DNA from 3 places in the Tardiphaga sp. OK245 genome. Region 1 is predicted to be linked to each of the others. Evidence: predicted binding sites of a transcription regulator. Region 1 holds the regulator's gene; each other region holds the start of a gene.
The links. Region 1 encodes LexA, which represses DNA repair genes until DNA is damaged. Its sites were predicted from a motif close to TGTTCNNNNTGTGTTCNG; they were not measured.
Positions count from the first base shown of each region.

Region 2: a site for LexA is predicted at 3,936-3,953, ahead of BLW80_RS21525 (PA0069 family radical SAM protein). Genes of this name have one in related genera too.
Region 3: a site for LexA is predicted at 4,878-4,895, ahead of BLW80_RS10135 (YifB family Mg chelatase-like AAA ATPase). Genes of this name have one in related genera too.

Region 1 is NZ_FNWZ01000003.1:789,583-796,421, reverse strand. It holds gene gltX (glutamate--tRNA ligase) at 1-788, opposite strand, end outside; gene BLW80_RS16320 (glutamine--tRNA ligase/YqeY domain fusion protein) at 989-2,659, shown strand; gene BLW80_RS16315 (ComEC/Rec2 family competence protein) at 2,762-5,044, shown strand; gene lexA (transcriptional repressor LexA) at 5,062-5,784, opposite strand; gene BLW80_RS16305 (GNAT family N-acetyltransferase) at 6,087-6,656, opposite strand; gene BLW80_RS16300 (Orn/Lys/Arg family decarboxylase) at 6,678-6,839, opposite strand, start outside.
Region 2 is NZ_FNWZ01000004.1:609,406-616,244, reverse strand. It holds gene BLW80_RS21550 (site-specific DNA-methyltransferase) at 1-950, opposite strand, end outside; gene ypfJ (KPN_02809 family neutral zinc metallopeptidase) at 1,191-2,132, shown strand; gene moaB (molybdenum cofactor biosynthesis protein B) at 2,135-2,695, shown strand; partial or broken gene BLW80_RS21535 (GNAT family N-acetyltransferase) at 2,692-3,168, opposite strand; gene BLW80_RS21530 (glycosyltransferase) at 3,201-3,770, opposite strand; gene BLW80_RS21525 (PA0069 family radical SAM protein) at 3,975-5,138, shown strand; gene BLW80_RS21520 (VOC family protein) at 5,250-5,708, shown strand; gene rnhB (ribonuclease HII) at 5,783-6,511, shown strand; gene BLW80_RS21510 (glycosyltransferase family 39 protein) at 6,594-6,839, shown strand, end outside.
Region 3 is NZ_FNWZ01000002.1:729,795-736,633, reverse strand. It holds gene rsmI (16S rRNA (cytidine(1402)-2'-O)-methyltransferase) at 145-1,101, shown strand; gene BLW80_RS10155 (YraN family protein) at 1,088-1,501, shown strand; gene gshB (glutathione synthase) at 1,540-2,481, shown strand; gene BLW80_RS10145 (MBL fold metallo-hydrolase) at 2,674-3,654, shown strand; gene BLW80_RS10140 (diguanylate cyclase domain-containing protein) at 3,727-4,761, opposite strand; gene BLW80_RS10135 (YifB family Mg chelatase-like AAA ATPase) at 4,944-6,482, shown strand; gene BLW80_RS10130 (hypothetical protein) at 6,590-6,839, shown strand, end outside.

The DNA of each region.
Region 1 (6,839 bases):
AGAGCGGCCGGCACATAGCCTAGCGCGCGATAGGCCTCGACGCCGAGCGCGCCGTGGCGCTTCGACAGTTTCGAACCATCAGGCCCATGGATCAGCGGAATATGCGACATGCTGGGTACGGTCCAGCCGAGCGCGTCGTAGATCTGCTTCTGGCGCGCGGCGTTGATCAGGTGGTCGTCGCCGCGGATCACGTGCGTCACGCCCATGTCATGGTCGTCGACGACCACCGCCAGCATATAGGTCGGATTGCCGTCGCCGCGCAGCAGCACGAGGTCGTCGAGATTTTCGTTCTGCCAGACCACACGGCCCTGTACCTGATCCTCGATCACGGTCTCGCCGGTGAGCGGCGCCTTCAGGCGGATCGTCGGTTTGACGTCGGGGCGCGGATCCGACGGATCACGGTCGCGCCACAGCCCGTTATAGAGCTTGGACTTGCCCTCGGCGCGGGCGGTCTCGCGCATCTGTTGCAGTTCCTCGGCGCTGGCATAGCAGTAATACGCCTTGCCCTCGGCCAGCAGCTGTTCGGCGACTTCGCGGTGCCGGCCGGCACGGGCAAACTGGAAGACGGTGTCGCCGTCCCACTCGATGCCCAGCCACTTCAACCCGTCGATAATGGCGTCGATCGCGGCATCCGTTGAACGCTCGCGGTCCGTATCCTCGATCCGCAGCAGCATCTTGCCGCCGGTCTTCTTGGCATAGAGCCAGTTGAACAGCGCGGTGCGTCCACCGCCGATATGGAGGAAGCCGGTCGGCGAGGGGGCGAAACGGGTAACGACGGGAGCGGTCATATCAGCGGGTTCGATCGAGTTCGGTGTGAGTGTTGGCGGGCGTTTATCACAACGACAGGGCGCTGTCTCACGGCGAATAAACGCGGATTTGGGGCCGGAACCGCATCGGAAAAGGCCCTTTCGCGGGACCCGGCCCCTGATCCGGCCCTTGGCGCGGCCTTCCGGATTTGGCACATAGGGCGCAGCTTGAAAGGCAGCAAATGACAGACGAATCGGTATCCGACGCAGGCCGTGACTTCATCCGCGACATCGTTGCGGCGGACCTGCAATCCGGCAAGCACAAGAGCGTGGTGACGCGCTTTCCGCCGGAGCCCAACGGCTACCTGCATCTCGGCCATGCCAAGTCGATCTGCCTGAATTTCGGCGTTGCCGAGGAATTCGGCGGCCACTGCAACCTGCGTTTCGACGACACCAATCCGACCAAGGAAGAGCAGGAGTATATCGACGCCATCCAGCGCGATGTGCGCTGGCTCGGCTTCGACTGGGGCGAGGGCAACCTGCACTACGCCTCGGACTATTTCGAGCAGCTCTATGACTGGGCGGTACATCTGATCCGCGCCGGCAAGGCCTATGTCGATGACCAGTCGCAGGAAGAAATCCGCTTTAAGCGTGGCACCCTGACGGAGCCCGGCCAGAACAGCCCGTTCCGCGACCGTTCGGTTGATGAGAATCTGGATCTGTTCGCGCGGATGCGCGCCGGCGAATTCCCGAACGGCGCCCGCGTGCTGCGCGCCAAGATCGACATGTCGTCGGGCAACATCAACCTGCGCGATCCCGTGATCTATCGCATCCTGCATGCGCATCATCCGCGCACGGGCACCGCCTGGAGCATTTATCCGAGCTACGACTTCGCGCACGGTCAGTCGGACGCGATCGAACACGTGACGCATTCGATCTGCACGCTCGAATTCGAGGATCACCGGCCGCTTTACGACTGGTGCCTGGAAAACCTGCCGGTGCCATCGCGGCCGCATCAGTATGAATTCGCGCGCCTCAACATGACCTACACGCTGCTGTCGAAGCGCGTGCTGACCGAACTTGTCCGCGGTGGCCATGTCACGGGCTGGGACGATCCACGGATGCCGACGCTGGCCGGCCTGCAGCGCCGCGGCATTCCTGCCGAAGCACTGCGCGAATTCGTCAAGCGCATCGGTGTCGCCAAGGCCAACTCGACCGTCGATATCTCGATGTTCGACTTCGCCGTGCGCGAGACACTGAATCGCACGGCGCAGCGCCGCATGGCGGTGCTGAAGCCGCTGAAGGTGGTGATCGAGAACTACCCGGAAGGACAGACCGAGCAGCTCGAAGCCATCAACCATCCCGATGATGCGTCGCTCGGCAACCGGCAGATTTCATTCGGCCGCGAGCTCTACATCGAGCATGACGACTTCATGGAAGAGCCGCCGAAGAAGTTCTTCCGCATGGCGCCGGGCCGCGAGGTCCGCTTGCGTTACGGCTATTTCATCACCTGCAAGGACGTGATCAAGAACGCTGCCGGCGAGGTGGTCGAACTGCGCTGCACCTATGATCCGGAAACCCGGGGCGGCAATGCGCCGGACGGCCGCAAGGTCAAGGCGACGATCCATTGGGTGAGCGCCGCAGATGCCGTGCAGGCGGAAGTACGCGTCTACAATCAGCTGTTCGCCGATCCGCAGCCCAATGCGACCGAGTTCGCATCACAGCTCAATCCGGACTCGCTGGAGACGCTGACCGGCGCCATGCTGGAGCCGGCGCTGGCGAGCGACAACACAAGCGATGTCGTGCAGTTCGAGCGCCAGGGTTACTTCTGTCGCGACAAGGATTCAGCGCCGGGCAAGCTGATCTTCAACCGCACCGTCGGTCTGCGCGACAGCTACGCCAAGCTCGCCTGAGCAACCCTAGAGATTAGTTTTCGTATTCTGCATCCGTTCCGCTAGTCGCCGCTTGCCCTTCCGATAGCATTCGGAAGGACAAGCTTGGCGTGCGGGCGTTCGATGGCGCGGGGCGGAGATCAGCAACAGCGGCGGGGCCGGGCGGGTACAGCGACCACATGGCCGCCGCCGGCCAAGGCAGGCGTCGCTGTCCCGTCACCGACGTCATCAACGTCGGGCTTCGAGACGCTCTGGACGTGGGTGCGGGCCGAAGCTGGTCCCGGTCGCTTGCTGCCCTGGGTGCCGATCGCTTTCGGCACCGGCATCGCGCTGTATTTTGCCGCTGAGCATGAGCCGGTGGCCTGGGTTGCCGCTGCGACGGCAGGCCTTCTTTGCGTAGCTGCATTTTTGCTGCGGCGGCGGCGATGGTTTCCCTTGATCTTGCTCATTGCGGCCATCGCGGCGGGCTTCGCGATGGCGGCCACGAAAACCGCGCGTGTGGCTCATGAGGTTCTGGCGAAGCCGCTCTATTCCGTTGCGCTTACCGGCTTCGTCGAGACCCATGAGGAGCGCGAGCGAACCGACCGCTTCGTGCTGCGCGTTGCCACGATGGACAGCCCGCGCGCCGCACCGAAGCTCACTCGTGTGCGGCTGTCGGTGAAGAAGGGCACGGCGCCTGCCGTCGGCAGCTTCGTCGAATTGAAGGCAAGGCTGCAGCCGCCGCTGTCGCCGCTCCGGCCGGGTAGCTACGACTTCGGCCGCGATCTGTATTTCCAGGGGATCGGCGCGTCCGGTTTTGTGATGGGCGGCATCAAGGCGGTCGATCCGCCGATACAGCCGAGTGTGGCGTTACGCTATTCGGCGACCATGCAGGGGCTGCGCGACGCCATCGACGCGCGGATCCGCACCGTGCTCTCGGGCGATAGCCGCGCCATTGCCACGGCGCTGCTCACGGGCCGCCGCGATGCGATTTCGGCTGACGTCAATGATGCGATGTTCATCTCCGGCCTCGGTCATGTGTTGTCGATTTCTGGCTATCACATGGCCGTGGTCGCCGGCGTGGTGTTCTTTGCGATACGCGCACTGCTGGCACTGATCCCTGTCCTGACGGTGACATTCCCGATCAAGAAAGTCGCAGCGGCTGCGGCGTTATTCGCAGCACTGTTCTACCTGCTGTTGTCAGGTGCTGAAGTCGCGACGCAGAGATCGTTTTTCATGACGGCCGTCGTGCTGATTGCAGTCTTGGTCGATCGCCGGGCGGTGACGTTCCGCACCCTGGCGGTGGCGGCAATGGTCGTGCTGATCGTGGCACCCGAAGCGCTGGTGCATCCGAGTTTCCAGATGTCCTTCGCGGCGACGTTGGGGCTCGTCGCATTGGTGCAGATAGGCATGCCCGCGCTGTTTGCCTCGCCCGATCATTCCGCGACCGCGCGCGTGGCACTATGGGGTGGACGCGAGATCGCGATGCTCGTGCTGGCTTCGCTGGTCGCGGGCCTCGCCACCACGCCCTATGCCGCATTTCATTTCCATCGCGTCACGCCTTATGGCGTCGTCGCCAATCTCCTGGCGATGCCGGTGGTCTCGGCGCTGGTGATGCCGGCGGGTATTCTTGGTTTGGTGGCCATGCCGTTCGGCTTTGACGGTGTGTTCTGGCGGCTGATGGATGTCGGCATCCAGTGGATGATCGTGGTCACGCAATGGGTCGCAGCCTTGCCCGGTGCCATCGGCCGGATGCCGGCCTTCGGCACCGGACCGCTGATATCAGCCAGTATTGGCATCATCGTGCTCGGATTGCTGCGCACGCCGTTGCGCTTCGCGGGGGCTGGCGTGCTGGTGCTCTCGATTGTCTGGGCATTGCTGGTGAAGCAGCCGGATGTGCTGATCTCGGGTGACGGTCACAGCGTTGCGGTACGGGGCAGGGACGGGCATCTCCATGTGATGCGCAGCGCCAAGGATACATTTTTGCTGAAAGAGTGGCTCGCCGGCGATGCCGATGCGCGTCTGCCGACCGATGCCTCCCTCAGCCACGGTGTGTCCTGCGACCGCGACGGGTGCATCACGGCGCTGGCCGATGGCGCTTTGGTGGCGCTGGTTTTACAGCCGGATGCCTTCACAGATGATTGCGAGAAAGCGGCGCTCATCGTCACGACGAAACAACCGCCGAGGGATTGCAGGGCGCTGGTGATCGATCAGGATCGCTTGCAACGAAATGGTGCGGTGAGCCTGCAGCGAACCGCCAACGGCTTTACCATGGATGCCGTGCGACCGCGTGGCCTGGACCGTCCGTGGTCGCGCGCAATTCCCGATGAGCCCCAGCATGATCTGATCCCAAACAGTCGTACGCCACAAAATCGGCCGGTGGATGCGACGCCGGCGGAAACCGATCTTCAACCCGAAGATCAATAATCCGCCGGGCGCAAATCTCAGTAGCGGCGATACAGGCCGATCAGCTTGCCCTGAATGCGCACCCGGTTAGGCGGCAGGATGCGGACTTCGTAGGCGTCATTCGCAGGCTCCAGCGCGATCGACGCGCCGCGGCGGCGGAAGCGCTTCAGCGTGGCTTCCTCGTCGTCGATCAGGGCCACCACGATGTCGCCAGTGTCGGCGCTTTCGTTGCGCTGGATCAGCACGGTGTCGCCATCGAGAATGCCGGCGTCCTGCATGGAATCGCCGCGCACTTCGAGCGCGTAATGTTCGCCGGAGCCGAGCATGTCGGCGGGCATGCTGATCGTGTGGCTGCGGGTCTGCAGTGCCTCGATCGGCGTACCTGCCGCGATCCGGCCCATCACCGGGATGGCAACTGTGCGGCCATTGTCATCATCGCCGCTGTTGCTGGCGATGCTGGCGGCGGAACGCACCTTGCCAAGCGTGCCTTCGATGACGCTGGGCGTGAAGCCGCGGCGCCCGGTGCCGCCCGTGACCGGCGCGCCGAGCTCTGGCAGCTTGATGACTTCGATGGCACGGGCGCGGTTGGGCAGACGGCGTATGAAGCCGCGTTCTTCCAGCGCCGTGATCAGACGATGGATGCCGGACTTCGAGCGCAGGTCGAGCGCATCCTTCATCTCGTCGAAGGACGGCGGGACGCCGGCTTCCTTCAGCCGTTGATCGATGAATCGCAGGAGTTCGTATTGTTTGCGCGTGAGCATCTGAAGCCATCCTCAGTTGACGGTGTCGGCCGCCGCGTGCGTTTCAAAGGGCCTTCGAACGGTGAGCCTCAATCCTGAGACGATCGTTCGAAGATCGGTTGCGCGAGTTCGGGCACTCTCAAACTACTCAAAGCCACAGAATCTCGAAACAAATCATGAACGAACACTATATGTTCCATATGTGTTCTGCAATGCTTAATTTGCCGTCAACAGAATGCACGTTGAGGGAGGTTTGAGGAGGCTGTTCCTCACCAGTCGTCGATCCTCGACGGACATGGAAAATGCTTCCGCGGTCGCTTGGGCTACGCGGACGTCATGCGCCCAATGGGCGGCGGCGGAGTCGTGGAGCCGGTGGCCAGCGAGCGCTGAACCATGATCGTGTCGGCCCAGCGGCCGGAGCGATAGGCGACGCCGGGCAGCAAGCCGACGCGGGCAAAGCCGAAGCTCTCATGCAAGCCGAGCGAGGCCGTGTTGTCGGCATCGATATAGCCGATGATCTGCCGGAAGCCGGCGGCTGCGCAGACATCGATCAACTCGCGCATCAACAGCCGGCCGATGCCCCGGCCGACATGACCGTGGTGGATGTAGATCGAATGCTTGACCGTGTAGCGATAGGCCGGTCGCTTCCGAAACAGCACCACATAGGCGTAGCCGACGACCTCGCCGCCTTGCGTGGCGACGAGGTGCGGGAACCGTTTGCTGCGCAGGTTCTTGCGCCGGTCTCTGAGATCGTCGGGCTGCGGCGTGTCGGCGTCGCTGACGCCTTCCTCGACGCCTTGCCGGATGTGCCGGCGATAGATCGCCAGCATGGCATCGACGTCGGTGTCGCGTGACGGTCGGATGACGACCGGCTGTTCGAGTTCCGTTGGCAAATCTGGCTCCTTACGTGCTCCCTATTCGGAGACCACGTAAGTGTAAAGTCGGATCCGGCCATTGGCGCCGACCTTGCGGTAGATGCCCTGGATTTCAACGTCGAAGCCCGGGAATGTGTTGAAGCAGGTCTCGAACATCCGGAGATAATCGATCATCGGCTTTGACCGTTCGGTGAGCCGTTC
Region 2 (6,839 bases), on a different contig from region 1:
AATGCGCCATGACGCTTCTTGAGATCGACCAGCTTGGTGCCGGGCGAGATCATGCCGCGCTCGACCAGTTCGGAGAATGCCACGCGGGGCGCGCTGCGGGCGGTCATAAACGGCGCCAGCGTTGCTTCCGGCAGCGGCTCGATCGCAGCGATGCGTGCTTCGGCAGCGGCGGCGTAGTCGCGGTCACGCTCGAAGCCGATGTAATTGCGGCCAAGGCGCTTGGCGACGGCGCCAGTGGTGCCGGTGCCGTTGAACGGATCGATCACGAGATCGCCGGGCTTCGACGATGACAGCAGCACGCGGGCGAGCAAGCCTTCCGGCTTCTGGGTCGGGTGAACCTTCTTGCCGTCCGAGCCCTTCAGGCGTTCGTCGCCGGTGCAGAGCGGGATCAGCCAGTCGGAACGCGCCTGCACGTCTTCATTGGCGGCCTTGAGGGCTTCGTAATTGAACGTATAGCCCTTGGCGTTCTCATCGCGCGCAGCCCAGATCATGGTCTCATGCGCATTGGTGAAGCGACGGCCGCGGAAATTCGGCATCGGATTCGATTTGCGCCACACGATATCGTTGAGGACCCAGAAGCCGAGATCCTGCATGATCGCGCCGACGCGGAAAATATTGTGATAGGAGCCGATGACCCACAGGGTCGCCGACGGCTTCATGATACGGCGTGCGGCGAGGAGCCACGCGCGCGTGAAGTCGTCATATGCGGCGAATGACGAGAACTTGTCCCAGTCATTATTCACCGCATCGACATGGGATTCATCGGGGCGCTTGAGATCGCCCTTCAGCTGCAGATTGTACGGCGGATCTGCGAACACCAGATCGACCGACCCTGCCGGGAGTTTTGACATCTCTGCGACGCAATCACCAATGACGATGCTGCTGCTCGGAGAGGTTTCGAAGTGAGAGCGGGGCGCCCTTGCAGACGCCCCGCGACGCGAAACAACCATGACTCAATTACTCTGACTCAGGCGACGCTGTCGGCGACGCGGGACTAAACAACCGACAGGCAGACATTGACCGGGCAAAGTAAAAATCGACTTAATTGGTAACGAGTTCGAACTAGGCAAGTTTTGCCGGGCAGGTTAATGCTTAATGGAATGGAAATTTTGCGCTGCAATTGCGTTATGGTGTTCGGATCGCGTCAAACCGGTCTAAAATGCTGCGACTTGAAATGAAGGAATTACCTCATGCGTTACGATGACTTCCGTCGCAGCGACAATATCGACGACCGTCGTGACGATAGCGGCGGCGGATATGGCGGCGGAGGTGGCGGTGGTTTCGGAATTCCGGGCGGTGGCGGTGGTCTCGGCATCGGCACGGTGATTGTGCTTGGCCTCGTTGGTTGGGCGTTCGGCATCGATCCGCGCATCTTGATCGGCGGTGCAGAAATTCTCACCGGCGGCCAGCAGGCGCCGACCTATCAGACCGATCGGCGCTCGACGCCGACGAAATCAGGCGCACCCACCGACGAGATGGGCAGCATGATCTCCGGCGTGCTCGGCGAGATCGACGATCGCTGGGACGAAATCTTCAAGGAGAGCGGGCAGAAATATACCGGGCCGCAGATCGTGCTGTTTCGTAATGCCACCAATGGCGGGCGCTGCGGCAATGCGCAGTCGGCGATGGGGCCGTTCTACTGTCCGCCCGACAAGAAGATCTATCTCGACACCGGCTTCTTCCGTCAGGTCGAAACCAAATTCCGCGGTTGCTCGGGCAATGCCTGCAAATTTACCGCGGCCTATATCATTGCGCATGAAGCCGGCCATCACATTCAGAACCTGCTCGGGATCATTCCGCGCGTGACACGCCTGCAGCAGCAGGCCGGCAGCAAGGCTGAGGCCAATCTGCTGCAGGTCCGCGTCGAGTTGCAGGCCGATTGTCTGTCGGGCGTCTGGGTCAATCGCGAATCGAAGAAGCGCCCCGGTTTCCTCGAAGCCGGCGACATCGATGCTGCGCTGCAGACCGCGTCCGCCATCGGCGACGATACGTTGCAACGTCAGGCACAGGGCCGCGTCGTGCCGGACTCGTTCACGCACGGTTCTGCCGAACAGCGCAAGCGCTGGTTCATGACCGGCTATCAACAAGGCACCGTGCAGGCCTGCAACACATTTGCGACGGATCGGCTGTAGTGATGGAGCCTGATGCGACCAAGGCCTTCGTGCCGCTCAACATCGCGGTACTGACGATCTCCGATACGCGCTCGCTTGACGACGACAAGTCCGGTGCGACGCTGGCGGATCGGCTGACATCGGCCGGTCACACGCTGGCGAAGCGAGATATTGTCACTGACGATGTCGAGGCGATCCGGACGATTGTGCGTGCATGGATCGCCGATCCCGGTGTTGACGCGATCATCACGACCGGCGGCACGGGCTTCACCGGCCGCGATGTCACGCCGGAAGCCATCGAGCCTCTGTTCGAGAAGCGGATGGATGGTTTCTCGATTGCGTTTCACATGCTGAGCCACGCCAAGATCGGTACCTCGACGATTCAGAGCCGCGCGACTGCTGGTACCGCCGGCGCGACACTTATCTTCTGCCTGCCGGGTTCGCCCGGTGCCTGCCGCGACGGCTGGGACGGCATCCTTGCCGCGCAACTGGATTATCGCACGCGGCCCTGCAATTTCGTGGAGATCATGCCGCGGCTCGATGAGCATCTGCGACGCCCGAAGGCGAAGGGCGCGTCGGTCTAAAGCACCAGTTCCCAGGTCTCGCCGATCAAATCCTGCCCGAAACTGCGATGCGGCTCGGTGGCGGCCAGCGCGAAACCTGCATCCTGATAGATTTTTCGCGCAGCGCCGAGATTGCTCTGGGTCCAGAGCGTGATCCTGCGATAACCGCATTGCCGCGCAAAGGCGATGGATTCCGTCACCATTCGCTGGCCGAGCTTTTGTCCACGCGCCTTGGGGTCGATCAGCAAGAGTCGAAACTTGGCGACGTCGTCGGATGCCTTCACGAGAAACAGGGAGCCGACGGGCGCGCCATCCATCTCGGCGATCCAGCAGCGTTCGCGCGTGGCATCGCATGATGCGAGGAATTCTGCGGCGATGTCGGCTACCAGCGCCTTGAAGGATGCATCGAACCCGTATTCGGCCGCATAGAGCTCGCCGTGACTGCGGATCACCCAGTCGATATCGCCAGGCTGGAGATCGCGTAGCACTGCAGGCCGAACGGCATCGGGGGCTTGGGCGGCCATGGTCAGGCGACGATGATCCGGCTGCGCAGCAATGTGCGTGAGGAGCGGCCGAGCTGGCGCAGCAGCCGCGCTTCGGAGCGCCGGGCATCGGGTGCGTAGCCCCCGAGACGGTCGTAGTGTTCACGTGCAATCAGCAGACCTTGATCGGCCTTGGGGCCTGTGATCATCCGGACCAGGTGCTTCAGGCCATCGCGAAAATTGGTCTCGTCATAGGGCGAGCGCGCATAGCGGAAAATGCCCGCGCGGGGGCGGTTGCTGGTCGAGACGCGCTGGATGAATTGCTGGGTCTCCTCGATCCAGCCGGCATCGAGCACGGCGCCGGCATGGAGAAACATTAGCCAGGGCGAGCGCGCCTGCTTGGCGCCGGCGGCCATTGCCGCGGCGCGCGAGCCCTGCGAGGTCAGGAAGCCGCAGCCCGCGACATCGGCGACACGTTCGATGACATCGGTGCCAGCGCGATCGACCAGCAGCACTTCGCGGATCACACCGGCAGCAGCGCCCGGTACCAGCGCTGCCAGTGTGGCAACAGCGGGCTGTTCGACGCCTTCGGTGGGGATGATCACGCTCAGCATGGGTGTCGGATAATACCTCTCAACAACGGGGTGGCCGCGTTATCGTTTCGTCATAGTCTATGCGGCACCGGCGGCTGCTGCAATTTCGGGGCGGTTCGACTTTCGGTCGCCTCTCTGAGGCGGCGGGAGAATGCACAGTGCCCCGGCCGTGTGCCACTCTATTTATGTTCTTGCTTTGTTCCATGCGTGCGCTATCGTGGCTTCATGAGTCGCCAGATCGCTGCCCTCAAGCACCCGCCGGTCCCGGCGCCCTCCGATAAGCCGGCGGGTGCGCTTTCCCCTTTTCCCGAGATCGCGGTGGCGATCGACCAGCAGCGGCGACGCGGCCGCGGTGCCCAGTCCAACGACAGCGGGCGCTACGAGGCCGAGGCCCGGGTCGCCTTTGATGACGGCTGGCAGAGCCTCGATGAATTGCCGCCGTTCAAGACGACTGTTGCGACGGACACCGCGCGCAAGGTCATCACGCGCAATGAATCGCCGGATATCGGCTTCGACCGTTCGATCAATCCCTATCGCGGCTGCGAGCATGGCTGCGTCTATTGTTTCGCGCGGCCGACCCACGCCTATCTCGGTCTCTCGCCCGGGCTCGATTTCGAATCCAAACTGTTCGTGAAGCCCGATGCGCCGGCGCTGCTTGAGAAGGAGCTGGCCGCCGCCGAATACGAGCCGAAGATGATCGCGATCGGTACCAATACCGATCCGTATCAGCCGATCGAGCGCGAGCGTCAGGTGATGCGCGGCATTCTCGAAGTGCTGGAGAAGACCGGTCATCCTGTCGGCATCGTCACCAAGTCGGCTTTGGTGACGCGCGACATCGATATCCTGGCGCGGATGGCGAAGCGCAATCTGGTCAAAGTGGCGTTGTCGGTGACGTCACTCGATCCAAAGCTCGCGCGCACCATGGAGCCGCGCGCGTCGACGCCGTCGAAGCGGCTGGAAGCTTTGCGGCAGCTATCCGAGGCTGGCATTCCGACCACGGTGATGGTGGCGCCGGTGATCCCCGCGCTGAACGACAGCGAGATCGAACGGATTCTCGATGCCGCCGCGCATGCCGGCGTCAAGGAAGCTAGCTACGTTTTGCTGCGGCTGCCGATGGAAGTACGCGATCTGTTTCGCGAGTGGCTGATCGCGAATTATCCGGATCGCTATCGGCATGTTTTCACGCTGATCCGCGAAATGCGCGGTGGCCGCGATTACGACTCGCAATGGGGCACGCGCATGAAGGGCACCGGACCGATGGCCTGGATGATCGGTCGCCGCTTCGAGATCGCCTGCACGAAGCTTGGCCTCAACAAGCGTCGTTCGAAACTCACCCTCGATCATTTCGAGAAGCCGGCCGGTGCCGGTCAGCAACTGAATCTGTTCTAACTCCGCAGGTCTCGCAGCGTACGGAGTGGTGGAGAGGGGACGTTGGCAGGAAACCAGAGCCTGCCAACGTCCCTCTTTTCGATCTATAGAGTGAGTACAGGAGTGACACGCATGACGATGACGAAACCACCGGCGCTGATCGCGCGCATGACGGTAATCACGCTGGGCGTGGCGGATATGCGCAGGAGCATTGCCTTCTACGAAGCGCTGGGCTTTACGCGAAAGGCCCGTGCCTCTGGCGATGCAATTGCCTTTTTCGACACCGGCGCCAGCGTCCTCGCGCTGTTTCCATGGGATCAACTGGCGCAGGACGCGACATTGCCTGACCATCCAAGGCCGCAGGCGTTTCGCGGCAGCACGCTGGCGTGGAATTGTCGCTCCGAAAGCGAGGTCGATGCGGTGCTCGCTTTCGCCGTTGATTGCGGCGGTTCGCTTTTGAAGCCGGCGCGCAGGACCGACTATGGTGGCTATTCCGGCTACTTTGCCGACCCGGACGGGCACGCATGGGACGTGGTGACGGCACCGGGGATCGAGGTCGGTGATGACCGGCGGGTGCATCTGGACGATTAAGGCCCGACCTGAATAGCGGGCACGATTCCGAGTTCCCGGTTGCGCTGTAGGGGCTGCTTCAGCACGATCCTCCGATGATTCGGGATGAAAAGAAGAAAGCGCCGGCCAAGCCGCGCAAGATCGTGGTCGCGCCGAGCTTCACGCGCGAGCGCGCACTGCTCAAGAAAGGCATCTGGCCGGTGGCTGGTTGCGACGAGGCCGGGCGTGGTCCGCTCGCAGGACCGGTGGTTGCCGCCGCGGTTGTGTTGGACCCGAACAACATTCCAAAAGGCCTCGACGATTCCAAGAAGCTGACAGAGAGCAAGCGCGAGGCGCTGTTCGAGGAAATCTGCGCTACGTCGTCATTTGCCGTCGCCTACGCATCACCCACCCGGATCGACCGCGACAATATCCTGCGGGCCTCGCTTTGGGCGCTGGCCCGCGCGGTCGCGTCGCTGCCGCATGCGCCGAAACATGTGTTTGTCGACGGCCGTGACCGGATCGACACGACGGCCGATTGCGAGGCCGTCATTGGCGGCGACGCGTTGGTGCTCTCCATCGCAGCAGCCTCGATCATCGCCAAGGTGTCGCGCGACCGGCTGATGTGCCGGCTGGCCGAGGATTGCCCGGGCTACGGCTTCGAGGTGCACAAGGGTTACGGCGTGCCGCAGCATATGGCCGCGCTGAATGAACTGGGGCCCAGCATTCATCATCGCAGCCTGTTCGCGCCGGTTGCTGCGGCGCGTGCGCGTCATCAGGCTGGCGTTCGTGCGGCGGGTCTGATCGAAGTCCACACCGCCATCGATATCGAGATAACCGCCTGAGCGCTCAGGCGGTTGCCTCTCCCGGCTCCGCGCCGTATCACCTGAGCACGCTTCATTCCCTGCTGGCCGGTTCAGACGTTCAATGCGTTTCACCTCCCTGATCGTCGAACTGATCCGCGCCCGGCCGCGGCTGGTGTTCTGGATCGTCGTGCTGTGTCAGGCCGCGATCTGGCTCGTCGTCCCCCTGCTGCTCTATCGCGGTCCGCCCGGCGATCTCGCCACCGTGCTGGCCTATGGCCGGGAATATCAGGTCGGCACCCATATGGGTCCGCCGCTGGCGTTCTGGTTGGCCGATATCGCCTTCCGGGCCGCCGGCAATCATGTCTTC
Region 3 (6,839 bases), on a different contig from region 1:
TCGGCGATAAGTTAACCAAAACAAAAGCTTTATGTCCGGCATACCCCGTCACCGCGGCCGGATTAGCACGACGGGAATGAACCACGGCCAAACGCCGAAAAAACGGCTGTCCCCCTTTGGCGCAATTCGCTCTACATTGTCGCCATGCGCGCAACACCCCTTTCCTCATCGCCTGCGGACGCCGCGGCACCATCGGCCCGGACCTTCACGGTCTCCGGCCATCTGCTCATGGCACCGAAAGCTGTTCCGGGGCTGCATCTCGTAGCCACGCCGATCGGCAATCTTGGCGACATCACCCTGCGCGCGCTGGAGACCTTGGCGGGGGTCGATATTATCGCCTGCGAAGACACCCGCATCACCCGCCGGCTCACCGAGCGCTACGGGATCTCCGGTACGCTCAAGCAGTATCACGAGCACAATGCCGAACAGGCGCGGCCGAAGATCCTCGAAAAGCTGGCGCAGGGCGCATCGATCGCGCTTGTGTCCGATGCCGGCACGCCACTGATTTCCGACCCCGGCTTCAAGCTGGTGCGGGAAGTGACCGCAGCAGGCTTCAATGTGATTTCGCTGCCGGGGCCATCCTCGGTGCTGGCCGCGCTGGCCGTCTCTGCCCTGCCGACGGATCGCTTCTTCTTCGAGGGCTTTCTGCCATCGCGGCAGATGGCACGCCGCTCACGGCTGACCGAGCTCGCTGCCATCGACGCCACGCTGGTGATGTTCGACTCCGGCAACCGCGTGCAGGACACGCTGGCCGATCTCGCGGACATCATGGGCAACCGCGATGCGGCGATCTGCCGCGAACTCACGAAGATGCATGAAGAGATCAATCGCGGGCCGATTGCCGATCTGGCCAAGGGGGCCGATGGGCTGGAGACCCGCGGTGAATTCGTGCTCGTCATCGGGCCACCGGCTGCGGATGCGCAGGCCATGACCGAGGACGATCTCGATGCCCTGCTGCGCAGCTCGTTGCAGCGTGACAGCGTCAAGGATGCCGTGGCGCATGCGGTCGAACTGTCCGGCCGGCCGCGCCGCGCCGTCTATGCCCGCGCGCTGGAGCTCGCCAAGGAGATTCACAGGGACTCAGGCGATGGCGAAGACTGACAAAGTCTCCGCGCCGAAGCCCGCGGCCAAGCCGGCTGCGCCGGAGCGCGTCGCCGCGTTCAATACCGGCCTCTCCGCCGAAAGCCGTGCCGCTGCTTTGCTGCTGGCCAAGGGCTACCGCATCCTGGCCCGCCGCTTTCGTACCCCCCATGGCGAGATCGACATCGTCGCCAGAAAGCGCAGCCTGATTGCCTTTGTCGAGGTAAAGGCCCGCGCCAGCCTGGACGAGGCCGCCTATGCGGTGACGCCACGTCAGCAGGCCCGGATCATGGATGCCGCCCAGGGCTGGCTGATTGCGCATCCCGAACATGCGGAATTCGACCTGCGTTTTGACGTCGTGCTGATTGCGCCGAGACATTTGCCACGCCATCTGTTAGCGGCATTCGACGCCTCAACCTGAGCTTTCGCCTCCCCGACCACAATTCCGGACCTTGCAGCATGACCTTGAACGTCGCCGTCCAGATGGACCCCATCGCGCGCATCAATCACAAGGGCGATTCGACCTTCGCAATGCTGCTGGAAGCCCAGAAGCGTGGCCACAAACTGTCCTATTACACGCCAGACAAGCTCTCGCTGCGCGGCAATGATGTGGTGGCGCCGGTGCAATCGCTGTCGGTGCGTGACGTCGAAGGCGATTATTTCACGCTCGGTGAACCCGCCCGCACCAGCATGGAATCCTTCGACGTGGTGCTGCTGCGCCAGGACCCGCCATTCGATCTCGCTTACATCACCTCGACGCATCTGCTCGAGCGCATTCATCCGAAGACGCTGGTGATCAATGATCCGGCCTCGGTGCGCAACGCGCCGGAGAAGATTTTCGTGATGGGCTTCTCGGACCTGATGCCGCCGACGCTAATCTCGCGCGACAAGGACGAGATCAATGCATTCCGCGCCGAGCATGGCGCTGTGGTGATGAAGCCGCTGCATGGCCATGGCGGCGCAGCGGTGTTTCGCGTGCTGCCGCAGGACATGAATTTCGGTTCGCTCTACGATCTGTTCTCCGTGACCTTCAAGGAGCAGTGGGTCATCCAGCGCTTCCTCCCCGAAGTGAAGCATGGTGACAAGCGCATCATCCTGATCGACGGCGAATTCGCGGGTGCCGTGAACCGCGTGCCGGCTGAAGACGATTTGCGCTCCAACATGGTGCGTGGCGGCGCCGCCAAGGCCACCGAACTCTCGCCGCGTGAGCGCGAAATCTGCGAACGTGTCGGACCGGCACTGCGTGATCTCGGTCTGCTGTTCGTCGGCATCGACGTGATCGATGGCAATCTCACCGAGATCAACGTGACGTCGCCCACGGGCATTCGCGCCATCGCCAAGCTTGGCGGACCGGATGTCGCGGCGCGGGTCTGGGACGTGATCGAAGCGAAGCGGAAGTAAACTCCGTCCACGTCATTCGCTGTGTTGCGTCAATGCTTGACGCAGCAATTGAATTCCATTCGTCACAATTCTTCACCCACTGCTTTTGCTTGCCAGTCATGGACGGCAAGCGCAGCATGTTGATGCACGCTTGACCAATCGGGCGGCCCGCTACATGTGGCGGCAAGCAAAAGCATATCAGTGGAGAAACGCATGACTTCAGAAGTTTCGCGAAGGTCCCTGCTCTCGCTCGGCGCTGGTTTGGGCGCAAATCTTCTCGCTCCCGGCCTCATCGGCAGCGCATCGGCCAAGGCACCAAAGCTCGGCACACAGGCGCCCTACTTCCACCGTTTCATGTTAGGCAGCGCGGAAGTCACCGTTGTCTCCGACGGACCTTTGCCGCTCGGCGATCCCTCCGGCACATTCGTCGGCGTACCCAAGGAAGACGTGCAGAAGATGCTGACGGATAATTTCCTCAGCAGCAGCAATGTCGTGCTCGAACAGAACGCGCCGATCGTCAACATGGGCGACAGACTGATCCTGTTCGACACCGGCATGGGCACGTCGCGACTGTTCGGCAACACCACGGGTCGCCTGCAGAAAAGTATGGCCGAAGCCGGTATCAAGCCCGGCGATATCGATGCCGTGGTGTGCTCGCACGCCCATATCGATCATATCGGCGGCATCGTCGATGCCAATGACAAGCCACTATTTCCCAATGCGCAGGTCTATCTCAGCGAGGAAGACTTCAAGTTCTGGACCGACGAAGGCAAGCTCGGTTCGCCGCTCAAGGACTTCATCGTCCATGCGCGCAAGAACCTGCTGCCGGTGAAGGATCGCCTGGTGTTCTTCAAGGACGGCCAGGAGTTCCTGCCGGGCGTCACCGCCATGCATGCACCTGGCCATACGTTCGGCCACCACATGTTCATGATCCAGTCGGACGGGAAATCTTTCGCCTTCCTCGGCGACCTCACCCATCATCAGGTGCTGCTGCTGGAGAAGCCGCGGATGGAGTTCGCCTATGACTCCGATCCGAAGATGGCGGCGGCGACGCGGGTGAAGATGCTCGACATGCTCGCAGCCAACAAGACCGCCGTGATGTCCTATCACTTCGCGTGGCCGGGCTATGGTCATGTGGTGAAATCAGGCGACGGCTTCCGCTATATCGCCGAGCCGATGGTGATGAATCTCTAGCGGAAATCCTGCGACTTTCCTGCGGCGATCTTGAGACAGTGACCGCCGCAGGAATTCCGCAGCAATTTATCCTTACGCCGCGGATGAGGCGTCCCTCGGACGTCTCTCCGCTCCGCGTTTGTAGATCCGGAACGTGCCACGTCCGGCATCCTTCGCCGCATAAAGCGCCGAATCGGCCATGGCTGCCAATTGCGATGACGTGCAGTTATCGGCCAGCGCGATGCCGACCGATGCGCCAACCCGCAACTGTTGTCCGCGATGATCAATCGGCAGTCCCAACTGCGTGACAATCGCACGCGCCGTCTCCGAGGCTTCCTCGAATTCCGCGTGAGGCCCCAGCAGAACCGCGAATTCGTCACCGCCGAGTCGTGCGACCAGTTCCGCACCGGCACAGATGTTGCGAATTCGATTTGCAACGACGGTCAGGCAGGCATCGCCCGCTGCGTGGCCGAAACAGTCATTGACCGGCTTGAATTCATCGAGATCGATCAACAGCAGCGCGCCGAACGGCTTCACCTTGATGGCCGACGCCGCATCGAACAGCGACAGCTTGGTTTGAAACTGGCTGCGATTGGCAAGGCCGGTCAGCGTATCGAATTCGGCGAGATAGCGATTGCGATCCGCCAGAATTTTCTCTTCGGTGATGTCTTGCTTCATGCCGAAGATGCGGACGGCAACGCCATCGACCGACTCGACAGTGGCCGTGATCCTGATCCAGCGCCGGTTGCCCTTGAAGGTGATGATCTCCGCATCGAGACTGAAGCCCGTGCGATCCTCGATGGCCTTGCTGCGCCGCTTCGTCAGTTCCCTGACGGATTCTTCGGGATAACAGGCGAGCGCCTCCTCGCGAATCGGCGTCGAGCCACGCGGTAGATCGAAGATGTCATAGACAACATCGGTCCAGACCAGCGATTCATCGGAGAGGTCGCATTCCCAGACGCCGATTCGCGCTGCCGCCGAGGAGCGATCGAATATCTTCCGGCTATGCGCCAGCGAAGCAGCCTGTTGATCGATGATGGCCTGCTGAGCTTCGATCTGCGCCTTCAGCGCAGCGATCAGGTCGGCGTCATCCGGAGCGTCTGGCGGCATCGACAAGCGATCTGACATCTGCGGGCACCCGGTCTTCGTCTCGAAGCTCATAGGATGCTTTGCATGACGTGTTTAAGATTTTCTACGCCAATGGCCGACTTCAGCCAAAACCAGCATACTTTACCGCTACATTTCGTTCACTGATTGTTCTTGAAGTAGAAGCAACCTTAGGTTACGCTCTCATCTCGAATGAGGGCGGCATGGTTCAACGAGTTTCCACTGTAGCCTTTGAGGGGATCGAGGCCCGCGCGGTCGACGTGCAGGTTCAGGTCGTGCCCGGTCTGCCAAATTTTTTGATCGTCGGCCTGCCTGACAAGGCGGTGTCCGAAGCACGCGAACGGGTGCGTGCCGCGCTGGTTGCCTCGGGTCTGGCGCTGCCGGCGCGGCGGATCATCGTCAATCTCGCGCCCGCCGATCTGCCGAAAGAAGGCAGTCATTACGATCTGCCGATCGCACTCGGATTGATGGCTGCGATCGGCGCGATTCCGCCGGATGCATTGGCGGGTTTTACCGTACTCGGCGAACTCGGTCTCGATGGTTCGCTCGCTCCCGTGGCCGGCGTACTGCCGGCCGCGATCGGCGCCAATGCGCGCGACGAAGGATTGATCTGTCCGGCGGACTGCGGGGCAGAAGCCGCCTGGGCCAGTCCCGATATCCAGATCATCGCCGCGACGTCGCTGATCCAGATCGCCAATCACTTTAAGGGCACGCAGGTTCTGTCGCGGCCGCAGCCGAAGATACATGCGCGTGAGGAAACGCTGCTGGATCTGCGCGACATCAAGGGACAGGAAAGCGCCAAACGCGCGCTGGAGATCGCTGCCGCCGGCGGCCACCATCTATTGATGGCGGGATCGCCAGGTTCCGGCAAATCCATGCTGGCGGCGCGGCTGCCGTCGATCCTGCCGCCCCTGTCGCCGGCGGAGCTGCTCGAAGTCTCGATGATTGCGTCGGTGGCCGGCGAGATCAAGGACGGTGCGCTCACCTCACGCCGGCCGTTCCGCGCGCCGCATCATTCCGCGAGCATGGCCGCACTCACAGGGGGCGGCCTGCGCGCGCGGCCGGGCGAGATTTCGCTGGCGCATCAGGGGGTGCTGTTTCTCGATGAACTGCCGGAGTTCGATCCGCGCGTGCTGGATTCGCTGCGCGCACCGCTCGAGAATGGCGAGGTGGCGGTCTCGCGCGCCAATCACCGCGTCACCTATCCCGCGCGATTCATGCTTGTTGCTGCGATGAATCCATGCCGCTGCGGTCACGCTTTCGAGCCGGGCTTCTCCTGCAAACGTGGCCGCATCGATCGCTGCACCTCGGATTATCAGGCGCGCATCTCGGGCCCCTTGATGGATCGCATCGATCTGCGCATCGAAGTCCCGGCGGTGACCGCGGCGGATCTCATTCTGCCGCCACCGTCGGAAGGTTCCGCCGAAGTCGCGGCGCGTGTCGCCGCCGCGCGCGATCTGCAGACCATGCGCTATGCGGCGGCGGGATTGCCGGGCACACATACCAATGCCTCCGCGCCCGCCTCTGTGCTGGAAACGGTAGCGCAGCCGGATGCGCAGGGGCTGATATTGTTGCGCGATGCCGCCGAAACGATGCGACTGACCGCGCGCGGTTATCACCGCGTACTGCGCGTGGCGCGGACGCTGGCGGATCTCGACGGCGCCGAGAAAATCGGGCGGCTGCATCTGGCCGAGGCGTTGTCTTATCGCGCGCTGGCGGAGGACGTTCGCCGCGCGGCGTGAATTTCCGGCAACGCCCCTGATGTGGACGTCAACGCGATAGTAACGAGTTTTGTTTACGCTCTGCTCACCATAACCCCGCATTGCGGGGCCAGGGCGAGTACCGTGTCATGCTGCGTTTCAAGATTTTAGCCTCGACGATTCCCCTGGCGCTGGCAGCCTTTCTCGCCCGCGGCGATCTCGTGAGCGGAACGCATCCCTGCATCTCCACCGGTGAGACCACCGTCCAGATCGCCGTCATGCCCTGGCAGGCGCGATCGCATGTCAGCTTCACCAACGATCCCCTGCAGGCGACCGTCCGTGTGCAGATCGTCGATAGCGCCGAAACCGCCGACTTTGTCGTGCTCGATGATGCCGATG